2 regions of the Streptomyces sp. NPDC048182 genome follow, and region 2 is predicted to be linked to the other one. Evidence: riboswitches for the same ligand, from Rfam matches in the RefSeq annotation. Region 2 holds a riboswitch; the other holds the start of a gene.
The links. Region 2 has a riboswitch for S-adenosylmethionine ahead of thrC (threonine synthase). Riboswitches for the same ligand answer to the same signal wherever they lie in the genome.
Positions count from the first base shown of each region.

Region 1 (8,143 bases), on a different contig from region 2:
CTGGGGCCACACGCTCGTCCTGGGCGTGTTCATCCCGCTGCTGATCTTCCCGCTGGTCCTGGTGGCCATCGCGGTGTACCCGTTCATCGAGTCCTGGGTCACCGGGGACAAGAGCGAGCACCACATCCTGGACCGCCCGCGCAACGCCCCGACCCGCACCGCCTTCGGTGTGGCCTGGATGACGGTCTACTTCGTGCTGCTCATCGGCGGCGGCAACGACCTGTGGGCCACGCACTTCCACCTGTCGCTGAACGCGATCACCTGGTTCGTCCGGATCATGTTCTTCGTCGGCCCGGTACTCGCCTTCGTGGTCACCAAGCGGATCTGCCTCGGCCTGCAGCGCCGGGACAAGGAGAAGGTGCTGCACGGCCGCGAGTCGGGCATCATCAAGCGCCTGCCGCACGGTGAGTTCATCGAGGTGCACGAGCCGCTCAGCCAGGAGGCGCTGCACACCCTCACGGCGCACAACCAGTACGCCCCCGCCGAGATCGGCCCGGCGACCGACGAGAACGGCGTCGAGCGCAAGGTCGCCGGTCCCGAGCGGCTGCGCGCCAAGCTGAGCAAGGCGTACTACGGCGAGGACGCGCAGATCCAGAAGCCGACCGTCGAGGAGTACAAGGAGATCACCAGCGGCCACGGCCACCACTGATCCTCTCTCTCCCGCCACGTCGCCACACGACGGGCCGAGGGCCCCCGTCCGGGAATCGGACGGGGGCCCTCGGCGCTGCCCGGGCCTGGATAGGGTGGGGTGTACGTCGGGTGTGTGTACACCCCAGGACCCTGAAACCCCCAGGAGCGGCTCATGAGCGCTGTTACCCCCGCCGGAGGCGACACCGCGGCGGACCGCTCCTGGCCCGCCCTGCTGAACGGCCTCCTGGAGGGCCGCGACCTCTCCGCCGACGACACCGCCTGGGCGCTGGACGTCATCATGCGCGGCGAGGCCACCGACGCGCAGATCGCCGGCTTCGCGGTGGCGCTGCGCGCCAAGGGCGAGACGGTCGAGGAGATCTCCGGGCTGGTCCGCACGATGTACGCGCACGCCAACGTGATCGAGGTGCCGGGGGAGACGGTCGACATCGTCGGCACCGGCGGCGACGGCGCGAAGACGGTCAACATCTCCACCATGTCGGCCATCGTCGTGGCCGGCACCGGTGCGAAGGTCGTCAAGCACGGCAACCGGGCCGCGTCCTCCGCCTCCGGCGCCTCCGACGTGCTGGAGAAGCTCGGCGTGAACCTCCAGCTGACGCCGCGCCGGGTCGCGGAGGTCGCCGAGGAGGCGGGGGTCACCTTCTGCTTCGCCGTGAAGTTCCACCCGGCGCTGCGGCACGTGGCCGGGGCGCGGGGGCAGCTGGGCATCCGGACGGTGTTCAACTTCCTCGGCCCGCTCACGAACCCCGCGCAGGTCAAGGCGCAGGCCATCGGGGTCGCGGACGCCCGGATGGCCCCCATCATCGCCGGTGTCTTCGCCGAGCGGGGGCACTCCTCGCTGGTCTTCCGCGGCGACGACGGCCTGGACGAGCTGACCACCACCGCGACGTCGCGGGTCTGGGTGGTGCGGGACGGCACGGTCACCGAGGAGGCCTTCGACCCCCGGGACGTCGGCCTGGACCTGGTCCCGGTGTCGGCGCTGCGGGGCGCTGACGCGTCCTACAACGCGGACGTCGCGCGCCGGCTGCTGGCCGGTGAGCGAGGTCCCGTGCGGGACGCGGTGCTGCTCAATTCGGCGGCGGCGCTGGTGGCCCTGGAGCCCGGCGCCGGGTCGCTGACCTCGCGGCTGCGGGCCGGGATGTCCCGCGCCGCCGAGGCGATCGACTCCGGCGCGGCCCTGCGGGCGCTTGAGCGGTGGGTGACGGCGAGCAACGCGTAGGGGGTGGCCGGGGGTTTGGTTCTCGTCCGCGGGAGCGTCGTGGCTGGTCGCGCAGTTCCCCGCGCCCCCAAAAACAGGCCAGCGTAGCTGCGGGCAGTCGTGCCGCTGGGGCGGCACGGGTGGGCGCTGGGGGTCCCCCCTGCTCGAAGAGCTTGGGGGAGGCACCCCGCAGCGCCGGGCTGCGCCACGCCCCCCCGTAGTGCCGGGTTGCGACACGATGCCGGGTGCGGGCGCGTCGTGGCTGGTCGCGCAGTTCCCCGCGCCCCTGAGGGGGTTGCAGTCCCGTGTCCCGCAATTCGGACTCGGGTTGCGGGGTGCCGCGGGCATCCCGTACGTTCCTTGGCAGGTCATGAGCGACAGTCATTCGGCCCCGGCCGACTGTCCGGCAACCCTCCGTCCGTGGCGGGGTGCCCCGGGTGAAGACCAGGTCGTAGGCAGCGAGGTCTGCGGCAAGCGCGGACTCCTCGCGTCACCAGGGGTCCTGGTCGTTCGAGGGAGCCTTCCGTGAATCAGCGAATGCGATAGGGCCGCAGAGCCCCGCCTCCGCATCCCCCTTCACCTCTCCGTCACGCTCGAGCACACCCGCTCGCGTGGTGGATTCCGCCTGCCTTCACGGGAGTTCCCCCATGACCGTCGCCGCCGTTCCCGCCGTCTGCGCCCCGCTGCCCGTCCTCGGCCGGGACGTCACCGTGCCGCTCGTCACCGGCGGCGAGGTCACCTACGCCGCGCTCGACTACGCCGCCAGCGCCCCGGCGCTCCAGCGGGTCTGGGACGACGTGGCCGCCTACGCCCCGTACTACGGCAGCGTCCACCGGGGCGCCGGGTACCTCTCGCAGCTCTCCACCGACCTGTTCGAGAACGCCCGCCGGGACGTCGCCGCGTTCCTCGGCTGCCGCGAGGGCGACCAGGTCGTCTTCACCCGGTCCACCACCGACTCGCTGAACCTCCTGGCCGCCGCGCTCCCGGCCGGCTGCGAGGTCTTCGTCTTCGAGACCGAGCACCACGCCTCCCTGCTGCCCTGGCGGAACGCCGAGGTCACCTACCTGGACGCCCCGAGCAGCCCGGCCGAGGCCGTCGAGACGCTGGAGCGCGCCCTCGCCGCCAGGGAGCCGTACGGCCCCGCCCTGGTCTGCGTCACCGGCGCCTCCAACGTCACCGGCGAGCTGTGGCCGGTGCGCGAACTGGCCGCCGCCGCGCACGCGCACGGCGCCCGGATCGTCCTGGACGCCGCCCAGCTCGCCCCGCACCACCCGGTCGACGTCCGCGACCTGGACGTGGACTGGGTCGCCTTCTCCGGGCACAAGCTGTACGCCCCCTTCGGCGCCGGCGTGCTGGCCGGCCGCTCCGACTGGCTGCGCGAGGCCGACCCGTACCTGGCCGGCGGCGGCGCCAGCCGCAAGGTCAGCCGGCGCGCCGACGGGGGCGTGGACGTGGAGTGGCACGACAGCGCCGCCCGGCACGAGGCCGGCTCGCCCAACGTCATCGGCGCCTACTCCATCGCGTCGGCCTGCAAGGCGCTCACCGAGGCCGGCTTCGAGGCGCTGGTCGCCCGCGAGGAGTACCTGATCGCCAAGGTGCGCGCGGGTCTCGCCGAGGTGTCCGAGGTGCGCGTCCTGTCGCTCTTCGGCGACGACGCCCCGCGCGTCGGGGTCATCTCCTTCGTCGTCGAGGGCTGGAACAGCTCCCACTTCGCCGCCGCCCTGTCCGCCGAGTACGGCATCGGGGTGCGCGACGGGCTGTTCTGCGCCCACCCGCTGGTGCGCACCCTGCTCGGCAGCGACCCGCAGACGCAGGGCGAGTGCGGGGCGCCCGAGGCGGCACCGGGGGAGAAGTCGCTGAACGCCATCCGGGTCAGCTTCGGCGCGGGCACGCCGGACGAGCACGTCGAGCGGTTCGTGGGCGCGGTGCGCACGCTGGTGCGCGAGGGCGCCCGGTGGAGCTACCGCACCGAGGAGGGCCGCTGCGTCCCGGACACCTCCGCCTGAGCCCCGGGTGCCGAGATCCTCAGTTGTCGAGGCCGATGGCGAAGGCGGCCTCCAGGTCGTGCTGGGAGTAGGTGCGGAACGCCACGTGCGTGTCCGTGCCCTCCACGCCCGGGATCTTGCTGATCCGGCCGGGGATCACGTCGGCCAGGTCCTCGTGCCGGGCCACCCGGACCATGGCGATCAGGTCGTAGGTGCCGGTGACGGAGAAGACCTCGGAGACGCTGTCCAGCGCGGCGATCTGCTCCGCGATCTCGGGGATGCGGTCCACGCTGGTCTTGATGAGGACGATCGCGCTGATCACGGCTGGTTCTCTCCCTCGGGGGCGGCGGTCGCTGGGGCCGTCCTCACTCTAGGCCCTGCCCGCCCCGCCCCCGGCTTCCGCCCGAACCGCAGCCAGGCGTAGCAGAAGCCGAGGCCGAAGCCGACCAGGTGGGCCAGGTAGGCCACGCCCGGGCCGTCCCCGGCGCGCCCGGCCGCCATCCACTGCAGGGCCGCCCAGAACGGCAGCACCAGCCAGGCCGGGAAGCGCAGGGGCAGGAAGAAGGCGAACGGGAGCAGGCTGATCACCCTGGCCCGAGGGAAGAGGAACAGGAAGGCGCCGAGGACCGCCGAGATCGCCCCGGAGGCGCCGACCAGCGGCTGATCGGAGTCGGTGTTGGCCAGCGCGTAGCCGAGCAGCGCCAGGTAGCCCGAGCACAGGTAGAAGAGCAGGAACCGGAGCCGGCCCATGCGCTCCTCCGTCATCGCGCCGAAGACGTAGAGGAAGAGCATGTTGCCGAGCAGGTGCACCCAGCCGCCGTGCACGAACAGCGCCGTCGCCGGGGTCAGCGCGGACCAGGGGGAGTCCTCGAACAGGTCTGCGGGGATCACGCCCCAGCGGTGGAAGTAGGCCCGCTGCGCGGCGAGCGCCTCCTCGCCCGTGCCGTACGCCGGATTCAGCCCGGCCGCCGGGCTGACCAGGAACAGCAGGCAGCAGGCGGCGAGCAGCGCACTTGTCACCGGCGCCTGCGGCCGGCCGCGGGTGAGCAGGCGGCCGGCCGAGCGGACGGCCCTGGTGGTCCAGTCGCGGATCATGGACACAGAGCATGGCGCAAGCGGACGCATGGACCCATACCGCCTCGCCGCCGTGGACGCGTGGACGGCGGGTACCCGCCAGGCCGTAGGGTTACGAGCCACACGCACCGGGCGCCCCGGCGCGTCGCCGACACTGGAAGCACGGAAAGAGAGCGGACAGCCACGATGACGGTTCCCCTGCCGACCGACACGACACGGTGGCGCTGCACCCTGTGCGGCAACCTCACCCGGTTCGACGTGACCCGGGCGTCGAAGGTCGTCGAGTACGTCCACCTCGACCTGGCCGGTGAGCCGTCCGTCGAGGAGCGCGAGGTGCTCAGTGAGACCATCGAGTCGGTGCGCTGCCGCTGGTGCAACGCGGTGGACCAGGTGGAGCTCGTGGACAGGCCGGGCGCCGGCTCCTGAGCGGAGCGGGCCCCGCTGACGGCATTGGGGTGACGGATGGTGGAGACACACGGCGGGGGGCCGGGCGACGGCGCCGCTGAGGTGCTCGACCGTCCGCTGCCGGACGCGGTCCGCCGCAGGGTCGTGCAGATCGTCTCCGACGGCTTCGGCGGCCTCACCCTCGGCGAACTCCCCGCCCAGCTGCGGCAGTACGCCCGGTTCGCGCCGAACCGCCGCGCAAAGTTCGCCGGCAACGCGATGGCCGCCGCGGTGGAGGCCGACCCGCTGTTCCGCCAGCGCATCGGGGAGAAGCTCAGAGAGGCCCAGCCGGAGCTGACCGGCGCCCTGGACTCCGGCTCCCCGCCCCCGGCCGCGGACCCGCTCGACGTGGCGGCCGCGGCCTATGTGCTGCGCCCGCACGGCTGGGCGAAGCTGGTGGCCGCCGCCGGCGAGGAGGCGCAGCGCGCGGACGCCGAGCGGGCCGGCGAGGAGAGCCGGGCCGAGCTGGAGCGGCTGCACGAGGAGCTGGGCCGGGCCCGGGAGCACACCAGGGCCGAGACCGAGCGGCTGCGCGCCGAGCTGGACGCGGCGCGGAAGGAGGCCGACTCGCTCGCCCGCAAGCTGCGCTCCGCCGTCAGTGACGTACGCCGCGGCGAGGCCGCCCTGCGCAAGCTGCGGGGCGAGTCGGACGCCGCGCGCGCCGAGGGGCAGACCCAGCTGTCCGCCGCCGAGAGCGAGAACCGGCGGCTCAAGGCCCGGCTCGGCGAGGCGGAGGCGGCCCTGGAGGCCACCCGCAAGGCCGCCCGCGAGGGCCGCAGCGTCGAGGACATGCGGGTACGGCTGCTGCTCGACACCCTGCTCGACAGCGCGCAGGGGCTGCGCCGCGAACTGGCCCTCCCCCCGGTGTCGGTGCGCCCCGCGGAGACGGTGGACGCCGTCGAACCGGGCCGGATGACGCCCAAGGACATCGCCAACCGGGCCCTGTCGGACAGCGACCCGGCCATCCTGGACCAGTTGCTCGCGCTGCCCCAGGCGCACCTCGTCGTCGACGGCTACAACGTCACCAAGACCGGCTATCCGCAGATGCCGCTGGAGAAGCAGCGCCTCAGGCTGCTCGGCCAGCTCTCCCAGCTCGCCGCGCAGACGGGCGCCGAGACGACCTGCGTCTTCGACGGGGCCGAACTGGCGGCGCCGGTGCTGCTCGCGCCGCCGCGCGGGGTGCGGGTGCTGTTCTCCAAGCCGGGGATCACGGCCGACGAGCTGATCCGCCAGCTGGTGCGGGCCGAGCCGCCGGGCCGGCCGGTGATCGTGGTCTCCACCGACCGCGAGGTCGCCGACGGCGTGGCCCGGGCGGGCGCCCGCCCGGTGGCGTCGGCGGTCCTCCTCAAGCGCCTCCCCTGACGCCTCCCCGGAATCTGCGGTTCTGTCCGAACTGGACCTCAATTGAAGGTTTCGTCACGCGACGTAGTGTCATTCGCGCGTCACCACTGGTGAGTTGAGGCAAAAGATGCGGTCAGTGACCGGATATTTTCGGCCGAGGATTTGAACTGATCACGAGTGGGTCACTAGGGTCTGCCTTCGAACCCGTTCTCGGGTGATCACTCTCAAGAAGGAGCTCGACTCCGTGGCGTCCCACCGTCGTCCCAAGCAGCCGAGCCGCACGCGTGTGACCGTGCTCACCACCGCTGCCGCCGCCGCTGTCGCTCTCAGTGCGCAGGCCGCCAACGCCGCGCCCAGCGAGAAGCCGAGCAAGGACGAGGTCAAGGCCAAGGTCGACAAGCTCTACGAAGAGGCGGAGCAGGCCACCGAGAAGTACAACGGGGCCAAGGAGAAGCAGGAGAAGCTCCAGAGGGAGATATCCACCGTCCAGGACAACGTCGCCCGCGGCCAGGAAGAGCTCAACGACCTGCGCGACGGCCTCGGTTCGATGGCGAGCGCCCAGTACCGCTCCGGTGGCATCGACCCCTCCCTGCAGCTCTTCCTCTCCGCCGACCCGGACGACTACCTGGACAAGGCGTCCACCCTGGACCAGCTCAGCGGCCAGCAGGTCGAGGCGCTGAAGAAGATCCAGGACAAGCAGCGCGACCTCGCCCAGCAGCGCGCCGAGGCCGCCGAGAAGCTCAAGGACCTCTCCGCCACCCGCACCGAACTGGGCAACAAGAAGAAGGAAGTCCAGGGCAAGCTGGCCTCCGCCCAGAAGCTGCTGAACACCCTCACCGCCGCGGAGAAGGCCGCCCTGGAGGAGCAGGAGCAGCGCGCCACCCGCAGCAGCGAGCGCCAGGCCCTCAACACCTCCACCGGCTCCAGCACCCCCGTGGGGCACGGCAGCGGCCGGGCCGGCGCCGCCTTCGCCGCCGCGCAGGGCCGGATCGGCTCGCCCTACGTCTACGGCGCCACCGGCCCGTCCTCCTTCGACTGCTCCGGCCTCACCTCCTGGGCCTACGCCCAGGCCGGCGTCGGCATCCCGCGCACCTCGCAGGCCCAGGCCAACGCCGGGCAGCGCATCTACTCCACCAGCGACCTCCAAGTCGGCGACCTGGTCTTCTTCTTCGGCGACCTGCACCACGTCGGGCTCTACGCCGGCAACGGCCAGGTGCTGCACGCCCCGCGCACCGGCACGGTCGTCCGCTACGAGTCGATGGGCACGATGGGCGGCCCGTTCATGTTCGGCGTCCGGGTCTGACCGTTCCGGGTCCGACCGTTCCGACGCCCGGACCTGACCGGGGGCCCCGGAAAGGTCGCTCCAAACCCCCTCACGTGCCGCCCGTTCGGGCGAATCGCGGCACGGCGTTCTGACTCCCCGCCCCGCCGGTGACCTGCGTCAGCGGCGGGG
Region 1 covers NZ_JBIDAQ010000011.1:217,488-225,630, reverse strand. Annotated here, with positions in the region: gene ACGFZL_RS22285 (cytochrome bc complex cytochrome b subunit) at 1-649, shown strand, start outside; gene trpD (anthranilate phosphoribosyltransferase) at 803-1,867, shown strand; SAM riboswitch class IV at 2,213-2,329, shown strand; gene ACGFZL_RS22275 (aminotransferase class V-fold PLP-dependent enzyme) at 2,494-3,852, shown strand; gene ACGFZL_RS22270 (Lrp/AsnC ligand binding domain-containing protein) at 3,872-4,153, opposite strand; gene ACGFZL_RS22265 (rhomboid family intramembrane serine protease) at 4,150-4,926, opposite strand; gene ACGFZL_RS22260 (hypothetical protein) at 5,092-5,331, shown strand; gene ACGFZL_RS22255 (NYN domain-containing protein) at 5,368-6,711, shown strand; gene ACGFZL_RS22250 (NlpC/P60 family protein) at 6,935-7,993, shown strand.
Region 1: it holds a riboswitch for S-adenosylmethionine, as region 2 does, so the genes downstream of both, ACGFZL_RS22275 (aminotransferase class V-fold PLP-dependent enzyme) here and thrC (threonine synthase) in region 2, are expected to answer to the same signal.

Region 2 (8,143 bases):
CGCGGCGAGCGGGGCGAGGATCGCCTCCAGCTCCTGGGGGGTCTCGGCGAGCCGGGCGGCGTAGTCCTGCTGCTTCCACTGCGAGTAGCGGAAGAGGACCGGGAAGCCGGGCGAGACGGCCGCGCGGACGGCCGCCACGATCTCCCGCGCGAACCGGGCGCGGGAGACCGGGTCGCCGCCGTAGGCGTCGGTACGGCGGTTGGTGCCCGCCCACAGGAACTGGTCGACCAGGTAGCCGTGGGCGCCGTGCAGCTCCACGCCGTCGAAGCCGATGCGCTCGGCCGCGGCGGCGGACTCGGCGAACGCGGCGATCACGTCGTCCAGGTCCTGCTGGGTCATGGCCCGGCCGGTGACCTCGGCGCCCTCGGTGACCAGGCCGGAGGGGCCGACGGCGGGGGCGTCCGCGAAGGGCGGCTCGCCCTGCTTGCGGACCATGCCGATGTGCCACAGCTGCGGCACGATCGCGCCGCCCGCCGCGTGCACGGCGTCCGCGACCCGCGCCCACCCGGCCAGCTGCTCCTCGCCGTGGAACCGGGGCACCCGGTCGCTCTGCCCGGCGGAGTCGTGTCCGACGTACGTCCCCTCGGTGACGATCAGCCCGACGCCGGCGGCGGCGCGGCGGGCGTAGTAGGAGAGGACGTCCTCACCCGGGACACCGCCCGGCGAGAACATGCGGGTCATCGGCGCCATCGCGATGCGGTTGCGGACGGTCAGTCCGTTGATGGCGGCCGGGCGGCCGAGAACCTGGGCCGCGCGGGAGGCGGCGGCCTCCGCGGTGGTGGCGGTCGTCATATGGGGGGCTCCTCGTGGACGGAGGGGTGAGGGATACCACTCGGTATGTGCACGCGCATGGTGCGCCACCCGGCGACAACCCCACCGCCCGTCCGCCCATTCCACGCGTCAGGAACGAGTGACCGGCACCACAACGACCGGTTCCCGGCAGACCGGAGACCTCCGTGGCGCGTCCACCGGCGAAACCGCCCGAGGGCGGCACCCCCTGTCCAACAGGGGGTGCCGCCCTCGGTTCGTGCGACGGACGGGTCCGATCCTCGGGGCGAGCCCCGGTGAGGATCAGAAGTCCATGTCACCGCCCGGCATGCCGCCGCCGGCCGGGGCCGCGGCCTTCTCCGGCTTGTCGGCGATGACGGCCTCGGTGGTGAGGAACAGCGCGGCGATGGACGCGGCGTTCTGCAGGGCGGAACGCGTGACCTTCGCCGGGTCGATGATGCCCTCGGCGATCATGTCGACGTACTCACCGGTCGCGGCGTTCAGGCCGTGGCCGACGGTGAGGTTGCGGACCTTCTCCACCACGACGCCGCCCTCGAGGCCGCCGTTGACGGCGATCTGCTTGAGCGGGGCCTCAAGCGCGAGCTTCACGGCGTTGGCGCCGGTCGCCTCGTCGCCGTCCAGCTCCAGCTTCTCGAAGACCTGGGAGGCCTGGAGCAGGGCCACGCCGCCACCGGCGACGATGCCCTCCTCGACGGCCGCCTTCGCGTTGCGGACGGCGTCCTCGATGCGGTGCTTGCGCTCCTTGAGCTCGACCTCGGTGGCGGCACCGGCCTTGATGACGGCCACGCCGCCGGCCAGCTTCGCCAGGCGCTCCTGGAGCTTCTCGCGGTCGTAGTCCGAGTCGCTGTTCTCGATCTCGGCGCGGATCTGGTTGACGCGGCCGTTGACCTGGTCGGTCGAGCCGGCGCCGTCGACGATGGTGGTCTCGTCCTTGGTGATGACGACCTTGCGGGCGCGGCCCAGGAGGTCCAGGGTCGCGTTCTCCAGCTTGAGGCCGACCTCCTCGGAGATGACCTCGCCGCCCGTGAGGATGGCGATGTCGCCGAGCATGGCCTTGCGGCGGTCGCCGAAGCCCGGGGCCTTGACGGCGACGGACTTGAAGGTGCCGCGGATCTTGTTGACGACCAGGGTCGACAGGGCCTCGCCCTCGACGTCCTCGGCGATGATCAGCAGCGGCTTGCCCGACTGCATGACCTTCTCCAGGAGCGGCAGCAGGTCCTTGACGTTGCCGATCTTGGAGTTGGCGATCAGGATGTACGGGTCGTCCAGGGACGCCTCCATACGCTCCATGTCGGTGGCGAAGTACGCCGAGATGTAGCCCTTGTCGAAGCGCATGCCCTCGGTGAGCTCGAGCTCGAGACCGAAGGTCTGCGACTCCTCGACGGTGATGACGCCTTCCTTGCCGACCTTGTCCATCGCCTCGGCGATCAGCTCGCCGATCTGGGTGTCGGCGGCGGAGATGGAGGCCGTGGAGGCGATCTGCTCCTTGGTCTCGACGTCCTTCGCCTGCTCGAGCAGGGCGGTGGAGACGGCCTCTACGGCCTTCTCGATGCCGCGCTTGAGGGCCATCGGGTTGGCACCCGCGGCCACGTTGCGCAGGCCCTCCTTGACCAGGGCCTGGGCGAGGACGGTGGCGGTGGTCGTACCGTCGCCGGCGACGTCGTCCGTCTTCTTGGCGACTTCCTTGACCAGCTCGGCGCCGATCTTCTCGTACGGGTCCTCGAGCTCGATCTCCTTGGCGATGGAGACGCCGTCGTTGGTGATCGTGGGCGCGCCCCACTTCTTCTCGAGGACGACGTTGCGGCCCTTGGGGCCGAGCGTCACCTTGACGGCGTCCGCGAGCTGGTTCATGCCGCGCTCGAGGCCGCGCCGCGCCTCCTCGTCGAACGCGATGATCTTGGCCATGTGAAGTGGTCCCTCCAGGACTGGGGGTGATTCCTTCGGACCGCGCCCGCGCCCGCGACGGACGGCTCACCGGCCTTGTGGTTCCTTCCCCACCCGGCCCGCGGGCCTCACCGACCCGGTCCTTCGTTGTCACTCTCACCTTCAGAGTGCTAACGCCAATGATTAGCACTCGCCCCCTGCGAGTGCAAGCGCCTCTCCGGGATCGGCGGCCGGAACAGGCCGAAGGGCCCGCACCCCTGGCTGAGGGTGCGGGCCCTCCGGAGAAGAACCGTGCTGCTTGCGGTGGCCGGACGTCTCAGGCGCTGAGGCGAACCATGTCGGCCTGCGGGCCCTTCTGACCCTGCGAGATCTCGAACTCGACCCGCTGGCCTTCTTCGAGGGTGCGGTAACCGTCCATCTGGATCGCGCTGTAGTGGACGAAAACATCCGCACCACCGTCGACCGCGATGAAGCCGTACCCCTTCTCCGCGTTGAACCACTTGACGGTGCCCTGAGCCATGCCTAACTCCCCTGTTACTGGCCCTTGCGCAGATCCACACCTCGCGGATCCGGGTCAGACCTCACTCCCCAACGGGTGGGGGCGTGCGCCGGAACGCGTCGACCGCGGCTGAATGTATCTGTCCAACTGCCGTGTGCAACAGGTCAATCGGACGAGAAATCTGGACGCCACGGGTCCGGAATGTGGGGAGAATGCGGTGGACTTCAGGTCAAGTCGGGCCGCGCAAAGGACCCAAAAGCCGCGAAAAGCGCGCACACTTTGGCTACATCTTGTCGGGCACGGGCGACGGATTTCGAAGATCCCGACCGAGCGGCCGGCGGCGCATTCCCCAACCCTACCGCGCTCAATCACATGGAATTGCCCCCTCCGCATCTCTCACGGAAGGGGCAATGCCGGTCAACGGTGCGTCACGCGGTCAGCCGCCGGCGACCGCCGGGATGATCGAGACGCCGGCGCCGTCCGGCGTCGCCGTCTCCAGGCCCTGCTCGAAGCGCACGTCGTCGTCGTTGACGTACACGTTGACGAAGCGGCGCAGCTTGCCCTGGTCGTCCAGGACGCGGGCGGCGATGCCCGTGTGGTTCTTCTCCAGGTCGGCGATGACCTCGCCCAGGGTGCCGCCGGCGGCGTTCACCTCGGCCTGCCCGCCGGTGTAGGTGCGCAGGATGGTCGGGATGCGGACGGTCACGCTCATGCGAGGCCAGCCTCTCGGAAGGAGTCCAGGTTCGGGCGGATGGTCGCGGTGAGGCCGGTGCCGGCCACCGCGTCCAGGGTCTTCAGGCCGTCGCCGGTGTTGAGAACGACGGTGGTCTTGGCCGGGTCGAGCGCGCCGCTCTCGATGAGCTTGCGGGTGACGCCGACGGTCACGCCGCCCGCGGTCTCCGCGAAGATGCCCTCGGTGCGGGCGAGCAGCTTGATCGCGTCCACGATCTGCTCGTCGGTCACGTCCTCCACGGCGCCGCCGGTGCGGCGGGCGATGTCCAGGACGTAGGGGCCGTCGGCCGGGTTGCCGATGGCGAGCGACTTGGCGATGGTGTCCGGCTTCTGCGGGCGCACCACGTCGTGGCCGGCCTTGAAGGCGGCGGAGACCGGGGAGCAGCCCTCGGCCTGCGCACCGAAGATCTTGTACGGCTTGTCCTCGACCAGGCCGAGCGCGATCAGCTCCTTGAGCCCCTTGTCGATCTTCGTGAGCTGGGAGCCGGAGGCGATCGGGATCACCAGCTGGTCGGGGAGCTGCCAGCCGAGCTGCTCGCAGATCTCGTACGCCAGGGTCTTGGAGCCCTCCGCGTAGTACGGCCGCAGGTTGACGTTGACGAAGCCCCAGCCCTCGCCGGCCGGGTCGCCGATCAGCTCGGAGCAGAAGCGGTTGACGTCGTCGTAGTTGCCCTCGATGCCGACCAGCTCGCCGCCGTAGACCGCGGCCATGACGACCTTGCCCTGCTCCAGGTCGTGCGGGATGAACACGCAGGAGCGGAAGCCGGCCCGGGCGGCGGCGGCGCCGACCGCGCCGGCCAGGTTGCCGGTGGAGGAGCAGGACAGGGTGGTGAAGCCGAAGGCGCGGGCGGCCTCCAGGGCCTGCGCGACGACGCGGTCCTTGAAGGAGTGCGTCGGGTTGCCGGAGTCGTCCTTGACGTAGAGGCCGCCGGTGACGCCCAGCTCGCGGGCGAGGTTGTCGGCCTTGACCAGCTTGGTCCAGCCCGGGTTCAGGTTCGGCTTCTCGGCCACGTCGGCGGGGACGGGCAGCAGCGGCGCGTACCGCCAGATGTTCGCGGGGCCCGCCTCGATCGTCCGGCGCAGCTCCTCGGGGTCGTGGCCCGAGAAGTCGTAGGCGATCTCCAGCGGGCCGAAACACTCCTCGCAGGCGAAGAGCGGGCCGAGCGGGACGCGGTGGCCGCATTCGCGGCAGGAGAGCGCGGTGGCGGGACCGAGGTCGGTCGCGGAAGCGGTGGTGGTGCTTTCAGCAGTGGTGCTTTCGGCAGTCTGCACAGCCATGTGAGGCGAGGCCCTTTCTCCTCATCTTCCTCACGACGCATCTCGTCGCGAGACGGAATTGGCACCTTCCCGAGCCGGGAGCCTCGCGATGGCGAGACCGGCTGGAGGGTTGCCGGGGCTTCAACGGGCCGTTCCCTCTGCCCCTCTGGATGAGCGGTATGCGGTTGTGTCTGCGGTTGTCGGCGCCCGGGCCCCCGGCATGCGGAGGTCACCGGCGCTGTTCAAGACTGTAACCGAAGGCCAGGACACTTGAGATAGTCGTCCGTACCGCGAGATGGATCACAGAGGAGCCGCCGACCGTGCTGGAAGAAGTCGAGCGCTGGCTGAGCACGCGCTCCTGGTCCGCCGCCGACCGGCCGCTCGCCCGGCTTCTCGCGGCCAAGCGGGCCACCGGCCAGACGGTCAGCGTGGTGCTGCCCGCCCTGGACGAGGAGGCGACGGTCGGGCAGATCGTCGCGGTGATCCGGCGCGAGCTGATGGAGCGGGCGCCCCTGGTGGACGAGGTCGTGGTGATCGACTCCGGCTCCACCGACCGCACCTCCGAGGTGGCCGCGGCGGCCGGCGCCCGCGTGGTGCACCGCGACGAGGTGCTGCCCCGGCTGCCGGCCGTGCCCGGCAAGGGCGAGGTGCTGTGGCGCTCGCTGCTGGTGACCGGCGGCGACATCGTCTGCTTCGTCGACGCCGACCTGCGCGACTTCTCGGCCGACTTCGTCTCCGGCATCGTCGGCCCGCTGCTCACCGACCCGGAGCTGCACCTGGTCAAGGCGATGTACGACCGCCCCCTCGGGGAGGCCGCCGGCGAGGGCGGCCGGGTCACCGAGCTGGTCGCCAGGCCGCTGCTCAACCTGCACTGGCCCCGGCTGGCCGGCTTCGTGCAGCCCCTCGGCGGCGAGTACGCGGCCCGGCGCACGCTCCTGGAGCGGCTGCCGTTCCCGGTCGGCTACGGCGTGGAGCTGGGCCTCCTCGTGGACGCCCTGCACCTGGTCGGCCTGGACGCGCTGGCACAGGTCGACGTGGGGGTGCGGCTGCACCGGCACCAGGACGGGCGGGCGCTCGGCCGGATGGCCGCGGCGATCTACCGCACGGCCCAGCTGCGCCTGGCGCGCGGCCATCTGGTGCGGCCCTCGCTGACCCAGTTCGAACGCGGCGCGGACGGCTTCGAGCCGCGCACGTACGCCGTGGACACCGAGGAGCGCCCGCCGATGGCGGAGCTGGCGGAGTACGCGGCGCGGAGAGTGGCGTGAACTCGGGAAACGCGCGACGGCGTACGCGTGTTTGAGCGCTCGGGGGCCGGGCTACGTTGAGGCGTATGTCGACGTTCGGTGATGCCCAGGTGCTGGTGGCCTCCAATCGCGGGCCGGTCTCCTACGAGGTGCGGGAGGACGGCTCCCTGCGCGCGAAACGCGGCGGGGGCGGGCTGGTGTCCGGGCTGTCGGCCATCGGCCCCGACGCGGGGGCGCTGTGGGTGTGCTCCGCGCTCGGCGAGGGCGACCGCGAGGCGGTGCGGCAGGGCGTCGGCGAGGACGGCGTGCGGATGCTGGACGTGCCGGCCGAGGTGCACGCGGACGCGTACAACGGGATCGCCAACTCGGTGCTGTGGTTCGTGCACCACATGCTGTACCAGACCCCGCTGGAGCCCGTCTTCGACGCCGAGTTCCGCCGCCAGTGGGCGTCCTACGAGGCGTACAACCGGGCCTTCGCCGAGGCCCTTGCCGAGGAGGCCGCCGAGGGGGCGGTCGCCGTCGTGCAGGACTACCACCTGGTGCTGGTCCCCGGCATGCTCCGCGAGCTCCGTCCCGACCTGCGCATCGGGCACTTCTCGCACACGCCCTGGGCGCCGGTCGACTACTTCCGGATGCTGCCCGACGACATCGCCGAGCAGGTGCTGCGCTCGATGCTCGGCGCCGACCGGCTCGGCTTCCTGACCCGGCGCTGGGCGGACGCCTTCACCGCCTGCTGCGACGCGCTGGTGGGCGGCACGGGCGGCACGGAGATCGGCGTGCACGGGCTCGGCGCCGACGCCGACTTCCTGCGCAAGCGGTCCCACGAGGCGGACGTCGACGAGCGGATGGCGGCGCTGCGCGAGCAGATCGGTGAGGGCCGGCGCACCATCGTCCGGGTCGACCGCACCGAGCTGTCGAAGAACATCGTGCGCGGCCTGCACGCCTACCGGCAGCTGCTCGCCGGCCGCCCCGAGTGGCGCGAGCGCGTCGTGCACGTGGCCTTCGCCTACCCCTCGCGGCAGGACCTCGCCGTGTACCGGGACTACACGGCCGAGGTGCAGCGGGTCGCCGAGGAGATCAACGCCGAGTACGGCACGGCCGGGTGGACGCCGGTCGTGCTGCACGTCGAGGACGACTTCGCCCGCTCCCTGGCCGCCTACCGGCTGGCCGACGTGGCCCTCGTCAACCCCATCCGCGACGGCATGAACCTGGTCGCCAAGGAGGTCCCGCTCGTCTCCGACCAGGGCTGCGCGCTGGTGCTGTCGCGCGAGGCGGGGGCGTACGAGGAGCTGGGCGAGGACGCGATCGTAGTCAACCCGTACGACATCACCGGCACCGCGGATGCCCTCCACCGGGCGCTGACCCTGCCGTCGGCGGAGCGGGTCGCGCGCAGCGAGCGCCTCGCGGCAGCGGGGACGGCGCTGCCGCCGGCCCGGTGGTTCATGGAGCAGCTGGAGGCGCTGCGGGGCTAGGGGGGCGGAGGGCGCGGGTCGTGGTCGCCTGCGGGCGCGTCGTGGCTGGTCGCGCCCACGCGGCGGAGCCGCAGATCGACACAGCCCCGCGCCCCTAGGGCATGCAGTCACGTCGGCCGCACGTGTGCCGCCGCTGCCCCCAGGCGCGCCCTAGCCGAGCGCCGCTGACAGGGCGCGCAGCAGGCGCACCACGCCCGCCGGGCCGTCCACCGTCAGGTCGGCCCGGTCGCGCAGCTTCGTGACCTCGTCGCTGCCGCTGCACACCA
Region 2 covers NZ_JBIDAQ010000006.1:394,817-402,959, forward strand. Annotated here, with positions in the region: gene ACGFZL_RS15240 (NADH:flavin oxidoreductase) at 1-792, opposite strand, end outside; gene groL (chaperonin GroEL) at 1,072-2,694, opposite strand; gene ACGFZL_RS15250 (cold-shock protein) at 2,990-3,193, opposite strand; gene ACGFZL_RS15255 (MoaD/ThiS family protein) at 3,609-3,884, opposite strand; gene thrC (threonine synthase) at 3,881-5,182, opposite strand; SAM riboswitch class I at 5,201-5,338, opposite strand; gene ACGFZL_RS15265 (glucosyl-3-phosphoglycerate synthase) at 5,482-6,426, shown strand; gene ACGFZL_RS15270 (trehalose-6-phosphate synthase) at 6,492-7,877, shown strand; gene otsB (trehalose-phosphatase) at 8,028-8,143, opposite strand, start outside.